2 regions of the Neobacillus sp. SAB-20_R2A genome follow, and region 2 is predicted to be linked to the other one. Evidence: riboswitches for the same ligand, from Rfam matches in the RefSeq annotation. Region 2 holds a riboswitch; the other holds the start of a gene.
The links. Region 2 has a riboswitch for FMN ahead of ribE (riboflavin synthase). Riboswitches for the same ligand answer to the same signal wherever they lie in the genome.

Region 1 (3,420 bases), 1.9 Mb from region 2:
CTGAGCGAGTATTTTTGCTCCCCTTGCTCAATAATCCACCCGTTGTCCCTCATACAATGAATTATGGCTTCAAAGGAGTCTCTTGTCAGCGGTTCAAGTACTCCAAATAATCTTTTTAACGAATATAAATGAATATCCTGAATGGTTTGCGACGATTTCTTTCCTTTTAAAATGTGGTAAACAGAATAAATAGTTCTTTCGTTATTAATTTTTTTCAAACAATAAAGAATAACTGATTCTACCCATTCCATTTTAGACTCACCACTTATCCTGATTCGACAAAAACAGTTAAATTTTATTATATTTTAACATGAAACAGGTATTGTGTTGTCCAAAAATGTGGAAGTTTAAGAAATAATGGGACTAAAGGTACCAAAATCAAATTTCTATTGAAAAGTTATTCATACAGCTTTACAATAGATATGTGAATTGTATTTTCCATCACAAATGGAAAATAAGTAAGCATATTACTTGTTATTTTACTGGGAGGTTTTTTTCATGGCAAAGTATACAATTGTTGACAAGGAAACTTGCATCGCGTGTGGCGCATGCGGCGCTGCTGCACCAGATATCTATGATTACGATGATGAAGGTATCGCATTCGTAACACTTGACGATAACGAAGGTATCGTTGAAATTCCAGATGTTTTAATCGATGACATGATGGACGCTTTCGAAGGCTGCCCAACTGATTCTATTAAAGTTGCTGATGAGCCATTCGACGGTAACCCAACTAAATTTGAATAATCTTTGACTGAAGATATTCTTAAGCTGCTACCCCCCGCCTAATATAAGCCGGGGGGTTATTTTTTTCGATAAAAAACAGAGGCCCAAGTTTTGCGGCCTCTGTTCGTTTTAAGCATTTTTTACTGAAAATTTATTTAGCCATGCTTGCATCCGAATAAATAGAAGCATGAAAATGATCGACATCATTACGCCCTTTAAGATATTAAAAGGCAAAATGGCAGGTACGACGAGGTTCCGCATATCCGGGAAACCCATTAAGGCCGTATAGGCAGGTAAAACAATAAAGTAGTTGGCAATGCTCATCACTACAGCCATGATTATAGTTCCAGCTACTAAGGCAAGTGTCATTCCCTTTTTTGATTTCAATTTATTATACACATAGCAAGTCGGCAGAATAAACACAATCCCTGCTGCGAAATTGGCAAGGTGGCCAATAGGAATGCCTGTCGGGCTCCCTGTTGCAAAATAATTTAACATATTCTTAAACAATTCTACTAAAATTCCTGCCACTGGTCCGAAAATTAGCGCAGCAATCAAAGCAGGAATATCACTAAAGTCCACAAACAAAAAATTAGGGAACATTGGCAGCGGAAAGTTTAAAAACATTAATAAATATGCGATGCTGCTCAGCATCCCGATTGAAACCATAGCTTTTACCTTTGTGTTCTTCATTTTCTTCATCTTCCTCTCTCCTTTTTGATCCATCACGTTAGGAAGAGAGATTCAGCTTTTATAGGTACGCAAAATAAAACTCCCTCAAGATTGAAGCTTGAGGGAGTAATTTTAGGTACGCTTAATAAACATTCGATCCAAGAAAAATTTTCGAATGCTTGCAGAACCTCCATCTTCTCCCATCCAGACTATACTGTCGGCTTTGGAATCACACCAAATCCTGCCCAATTAGGCTCGCGGGCTGAAGAGTTATACTCTAATACCGCCGATCGGGAATTTCACCCTGCCCCGAAGATAGATCGTTATAAAATTATAAGTTTATTATACTGAAAATCAGTCACTTTGTTAAGTTAAAGTTGTTTCCGTTTTTTAAATATTTAGATAAAAAACACCCGCAGCAATAGGCTGCGGGTTAAAAAGTTTTAATTTACTTGACGATTAAGACTTGATTAGGCTTGATTATATCCGTGTTTAGGTTGTTGATTTCCTTTAATCTTGCCACTGTCACATTAAACTTTTGGGCAATGGAGGACAAGTTGTCACCATTTATTACAATATATTGGTTTACAAGCGGCTGCCCGCTGGGTTCAGGAATATTTTGCGGACGGCTGCTTACCTCCAAAACATCCTTGCCACTGGCTGCAATTCCGCCCTGAACCGCTTCACCAACATCGGCATCTCCCAAAAGGAGTTCCGGATTAATGGCAAACTTTTTGTCATATCTCCATTCTAATTGGTGTGATTCAAAATGAAGATGGGTGCCGGTAGCCTGACCGGTCCTTCCCATAGTTCCGATGGCCTCCCCTCGCTTAACCATTTGACCTGGCACAACGGCCCGTTTGCTTAAGTGGGCATAAACCGTAACGAAATTGCTTGGGTGCTTGATAAATACAACCTGACCATATGTATTGGAATAATAAGACTTGATCACAGCCCCATCTTCAACTGTCAAGACCGGGGTGCCATATTTTCCGGCGATATCGATTCCTTTATGCTTACCCTGTCTTGTCCCATATGTATCAGAAATAACACCATCCGCCGGCCAAATCCATCTCTCCTTCTCCGTTTTCGCCTCAGGCAATCCTGCAGCTTCCGAGTGTCTCCCTCCGAGAAACAACAAACCTACACAAATCGCCATGATAATGGCAATAAAAAACCTCTTTATATAGTCACGCATTTCACTATTAATCCTCCTTACATCTTGTCCATACCTCACCATATGTTCTTATACTCGAGTTTAGAACATATGGTGAGGCATGGGACGGCCTGACCATATTTGTTATAATTTGGAGTCAATTGCTATTTTATGCATAAAAAAATCAACCGTTTTGGTTGATTTTTTTATCATTTCTCGATTGTCCGAAGATTTGGGGCCGCTGGCACCTTGATTTCTTTTGTTAAATCAAACGGGCCAATATTTGCTGCGGGAGGATTGCTCACAACCACTTTTTCAAATCCGAATTCTTTTGCCGTTAAAAGGATGGCCTCCATCGACCAGACTGCCAACCGTTCATCTTCTAAACTGGCATCTTTCGCAAAAGTGATGGTTAACGTGTTATCATTTGCTGTTACATCCTGAATTGCCAAATTTGGCAACAAAGATCTTTGTAATTGATATTCCTCTACCACTGACTTCATCGCATCAATTGCAGCCTTAATATCCTTATATGATTCAGGTGTTGGCACCAAGAACGGAACATCACTGCCATTAGGATAGTAAAAGAGGTAGGCATGTTTTTTCACATCAGTGATGGTCAATTTTTCTAAAAAGTCATTGCTTAGTTCGATTCCAGGTTCGCCGTTTGTGGTGAACTTAATCGTTTTGACGCTGCTATTGGAAGAAATATCATTTTTTAACGCACCGAGAAAGATTTGTTCCGTTGCACTGCCTTGGCGGTATGGATGGTCTGAAGGTACATCGACAATAACAGTTTCATTAGCATTATCATAATGCAATGTTGCCTTGAGCGGATAAAATTCACTTAGGCCCCATTCCGATTC
Region 2 (3,420 bases):
CGGAAACTCTAGGCCGTATCGACGTACTCGTCAACAACGCGGGCTACGCCGCTGCCGGGTTTGTCGAGGAGCTCCCGATGGAGGAATACCGTAAACAATTTGAAACAAACGTTTTTGGCGTGATGGCAGTTACGAAAGCCATCTTGCCATTTATGCGACAGCAGCGTCATGGAAAAATCATTAATCTTAGCAGCATCAGCGGCGTTGTCGCCTTTCCAGGAATGTCACCATATGTGGCATCAAAGCACGCCCTCGAAGGCTGGAGTGAATGCCTCCGCCTGGAAATGAAGCCATTTGGCGTGGATATAGTACTTGTAGAGCCTGGATCGTACAGGACCAGTATTTGGTCTTCAGGAAAACAAATTACCCGCTCCCAACCCAACTCACCGTACTACCGATTAATGGAAGGCATGGAAAATTACATTCTAACCGGAGAAGAAAAGTTTGGCGACCCACGGGAGGTAGCCCAAAAAATCGCAGTAATAGCCAAAATGCAAAAACCAGCATTACGTTTTCCTATTGGTAAGGGTGTACAAATGGCCATCCTCATTAAAAATCTGATCCCCTGGAGCCGATGGGAGAGGATTCTATTAAACAAACTACCTAAGAGATAAAATTCAAGAAGTTCTTGTGGAATATTTTTGAAATTAATTCCAACATTTAGAAACAAAGTGCAGCCACCATTTTGGCTGCATTTTTGGTTTTTTTAAAATAATAAATTTTTGAAAAAGTCGAATTTTTTTGGCAGGAATTTAAGGATATTGTGAGAATATTAGAAATAAGATAGAAAAAAAGGGGGTTTTAACATGGATATCCAAGTAGTAGAAAAAAATGAATTGAGAGTAGTTGGAATTTCATGGAATGGAAGTTATACTGAAACTAACAAGATACCCAAGTTGTTTACAAAATTTGAACAACGACTAGAGGAAATTTCCTTTAAGACAGAGGAACCGGTTCTTATTGCCCCGTTTCATAGCCGGGAGACGGAGTTTACTTATTACGTCACTGCACCTGTTGAAAAAATTACAGAAATCCCGGAAGGAATGGTTGGCTTTACGATTCCAAGTAAAAATTATGTGGTGACAACCCATAAAGGAAAACCTGAAGAGGTAGAAAATACATATAACCTTTTGTTTACGTGGATGAAAGAATATGGCTATGAGCAAGACCATCAAGCATTAAGTTTAGAGATTTATAAGGAAGAGCACAAAGGGCAAAATGCCAGCGGTGATCTTCATTTTGAAATTTATTTGCCAGTTATGGTGTATAAATAAAGTTTATTTTTTCATTTATCAGTTCGGTTTCCTTTACAGATGCACTTCTGTATAATAATATTAAAATAATTTAACAGTAATTCCTTCGGGGCAAGGTGAAAATCCTTACCGGCGGTGATGAAGCGCATGCTTCTTAGTCCGTGACCCGGTTAACAATTTTGTTAAACGGTGGATCTGGTGAAATTCCGGAGCCGACAGTTAAAGTCTGGATGGGAGAAGGGAAATAGCAGGATTAAAATTGGCGAAATTTAGCCTTTTTTAAGCCTTAATTTTCTATTGTCTTTAAACAGGCCCTGAAGGTTTTTTACCTCAGGGTCTTTTTGCTTTTTAGAAGAATCTTTAATCCCTGGAAACCCTAATGAAGGGAGAAAGAAGGATGTTTACCGGAATTATTGAAGAGATTGGTACTATTTCGGCTATACAGCGGACTGGTAATTCATTTGTGATGACGATTGAAGCGAAAAAAATTCTCGCCGATGTTCATCTTGGTGACAGTATTGCTGTCAATGGGGTTTGCTTAACTGTTACCTCCTTTACGGGAACCCGCTTTACGGTCGACGTCATGCCGGAAACGGTTAAAGCCTCTAGTTTAAATTCGTTAAAGCGCGGCTCAAAAGTAAATCTTGAGAGAGCAATGGCGGCCGGTGGAAGGTTTGGCGGTCATATTGTTTCGGGGCATATCGATGGCACCGGGGTTATTAAAAGTAAAAATGCGCTTGAAAATGCTGTCTATTATGAAATTGAGACCGAGCCGGAAATATTGAAATACATCATTTATAAAGGCTCCATAACAGTGGATGGGACAAGCTTAACGGTATTTGGAGTAACCGAAAACTCGTTTACCTTATCGTTAATTCCCCATACGATGTCGGAAACTGTGGTCGGTAACAAAGGACCGGGTGAGATTGTAAATTTGGAATGCGATATGATTGGCAAGTATGTCGCTCATTTTATGAATAATTTTTCAAACAATCAGAAGCCTAAAGGCCAATCAGGTATTACGGCCCAATTTTTAGAAGCGAATGGATTTTTATAAAATTGCATGAAAAAACTGAACAAAGGAGTGATACGGTATGTTTGACAGGATTGAAGAAGCAATCGAAGAATTGAAACAAGGGAAGGTAATCATTGTTTGCGACGATGAGGACAGGGAAAATGAAGGAGATTTCATAGCGCTTGCCGAAAAAACAACTCCTGAGGTTATCAATTTGATGGTAACGCATGGGAGAGGCCTTGTCTGTGTTCCGATTGAGGAAGAATTAGCAAAAAAACTGGATTTAATGCCGATGGTAGCGAACAATACCGACCCGCATGGGACTGCTTTTACAGTCAGCATTGATCATAAAAATTCTACAACAGGTATTTCGGCCTTTGAACGGTCTGCGACAATCATGAATTTGATTGATCCTCAGTCAAAAGCTGCCGATTTTAAACGTCCTGGCCATGTTTTTCCGCTTATCGCTAAAAAAGGCGGCGTCCTTAGAAGAACAGGTCACACAGAAGCAGCAGTAGATCTTGCAAACCTATCTGGAGCCAAACCTGCTGGCGTCATTTGTGAAATCATGAATGAAGACGGGACGATGGCCCGGGTGCCGCAGCTAAGAAAAATCGCCGATAAGCTGGGCCTGAAAATGATTACGATCAAAGATCTGATTGAATACCGAAATCAAAAGGATAAATTGGTGAAGCGGGAAGTGGAAATCAAGTTACCGACTGAATATGGCGATTTTAAAGCAATCGGGTATTCAAATATGGTAGACGACAAAGAGCATGTTGCTCTCATTAAAGGTGAAATTGACCCGGAGAAGCCAATTCTGGTCAGGGTTCATTCGGAGTGCTTAACGGGTGATGTTTTTGGGTCTTACCGCTGTGACTGTGGTCCGCAGCTCCACGCCGCCCTAATGCAGATTGAACAAGCAGGCAATGGTGTGCTGTTGTATATGCGCCAGGAAGGCAGAGGCATTGGCCTCCTTAACAAAATGAAGGCCTATCAGCTTCAGGAACAAGGCTATGATACGGTAGAGGCAAATGAAAAACTCGGATTTAAGCCTGATTTAAGGGATTATGGAATTGGTGCACAAATTTTAAGAGATCTTGGCATCAGAAAAATGATGTTATTAACGAATAATCCGCGTAAAATTAAGGG

Region 1: linked by a shared signal. The riboswitch ahead of V5M37_RS20810 (ECF transporter S component) and the one ahead of ribE (riboflavin synthase) in region 2 are both predicted to bind FMN.

What each region holds. Positions count from the first base shown of each region.
Region 1 covers NZ_CP145895.1:4,260,540-4,263,959, forward strand. Annotated here, with positions in the region: gene V5M37_RS20800 (helix-turn-helix domain-containing protein) at 1-251, opposite strand, end outside; gene V5M37_RS20805 (ferredoxin) at 499-747, shown strand; gene V5M37_RS20810 (ECF transporter S component) at 856-1,419, opposite strand; FMN riboswitch at 1,587-1,719, opposite strand; gene V5M37_RS20815 (peptidoglycan DD-metalloendopeptidase family protein) at 1,847-2,596, opposite strand; gene V5M37_RS20820 (negative regulator of sigma-X activity) at 2,764-3,420, opposite strand, start outside.
Region 2 covers NZ_CP145895.1:2,362,352-2,365,771, forward strand. Annotated here, with positions in the region: gene V5M37_RS11585 (oxidoreductase) at 1-614, shown strand, start outside; gene V5M37_RS11590 (GyrI-like domain-containing protein) at 807-1,274, shown strand; FMN riboswitch at 1,352-1,499, shown strand; gene ribE (riboflavin synthase) at 1,651-2,310, shown strand; gene V5M37_RS11600 (bifunctional 3,4-dihydroxy-2-butanone-4-phosphate synthase/GTP cyclohydrolase II) at 2,348-3,420, shown strand, end outside.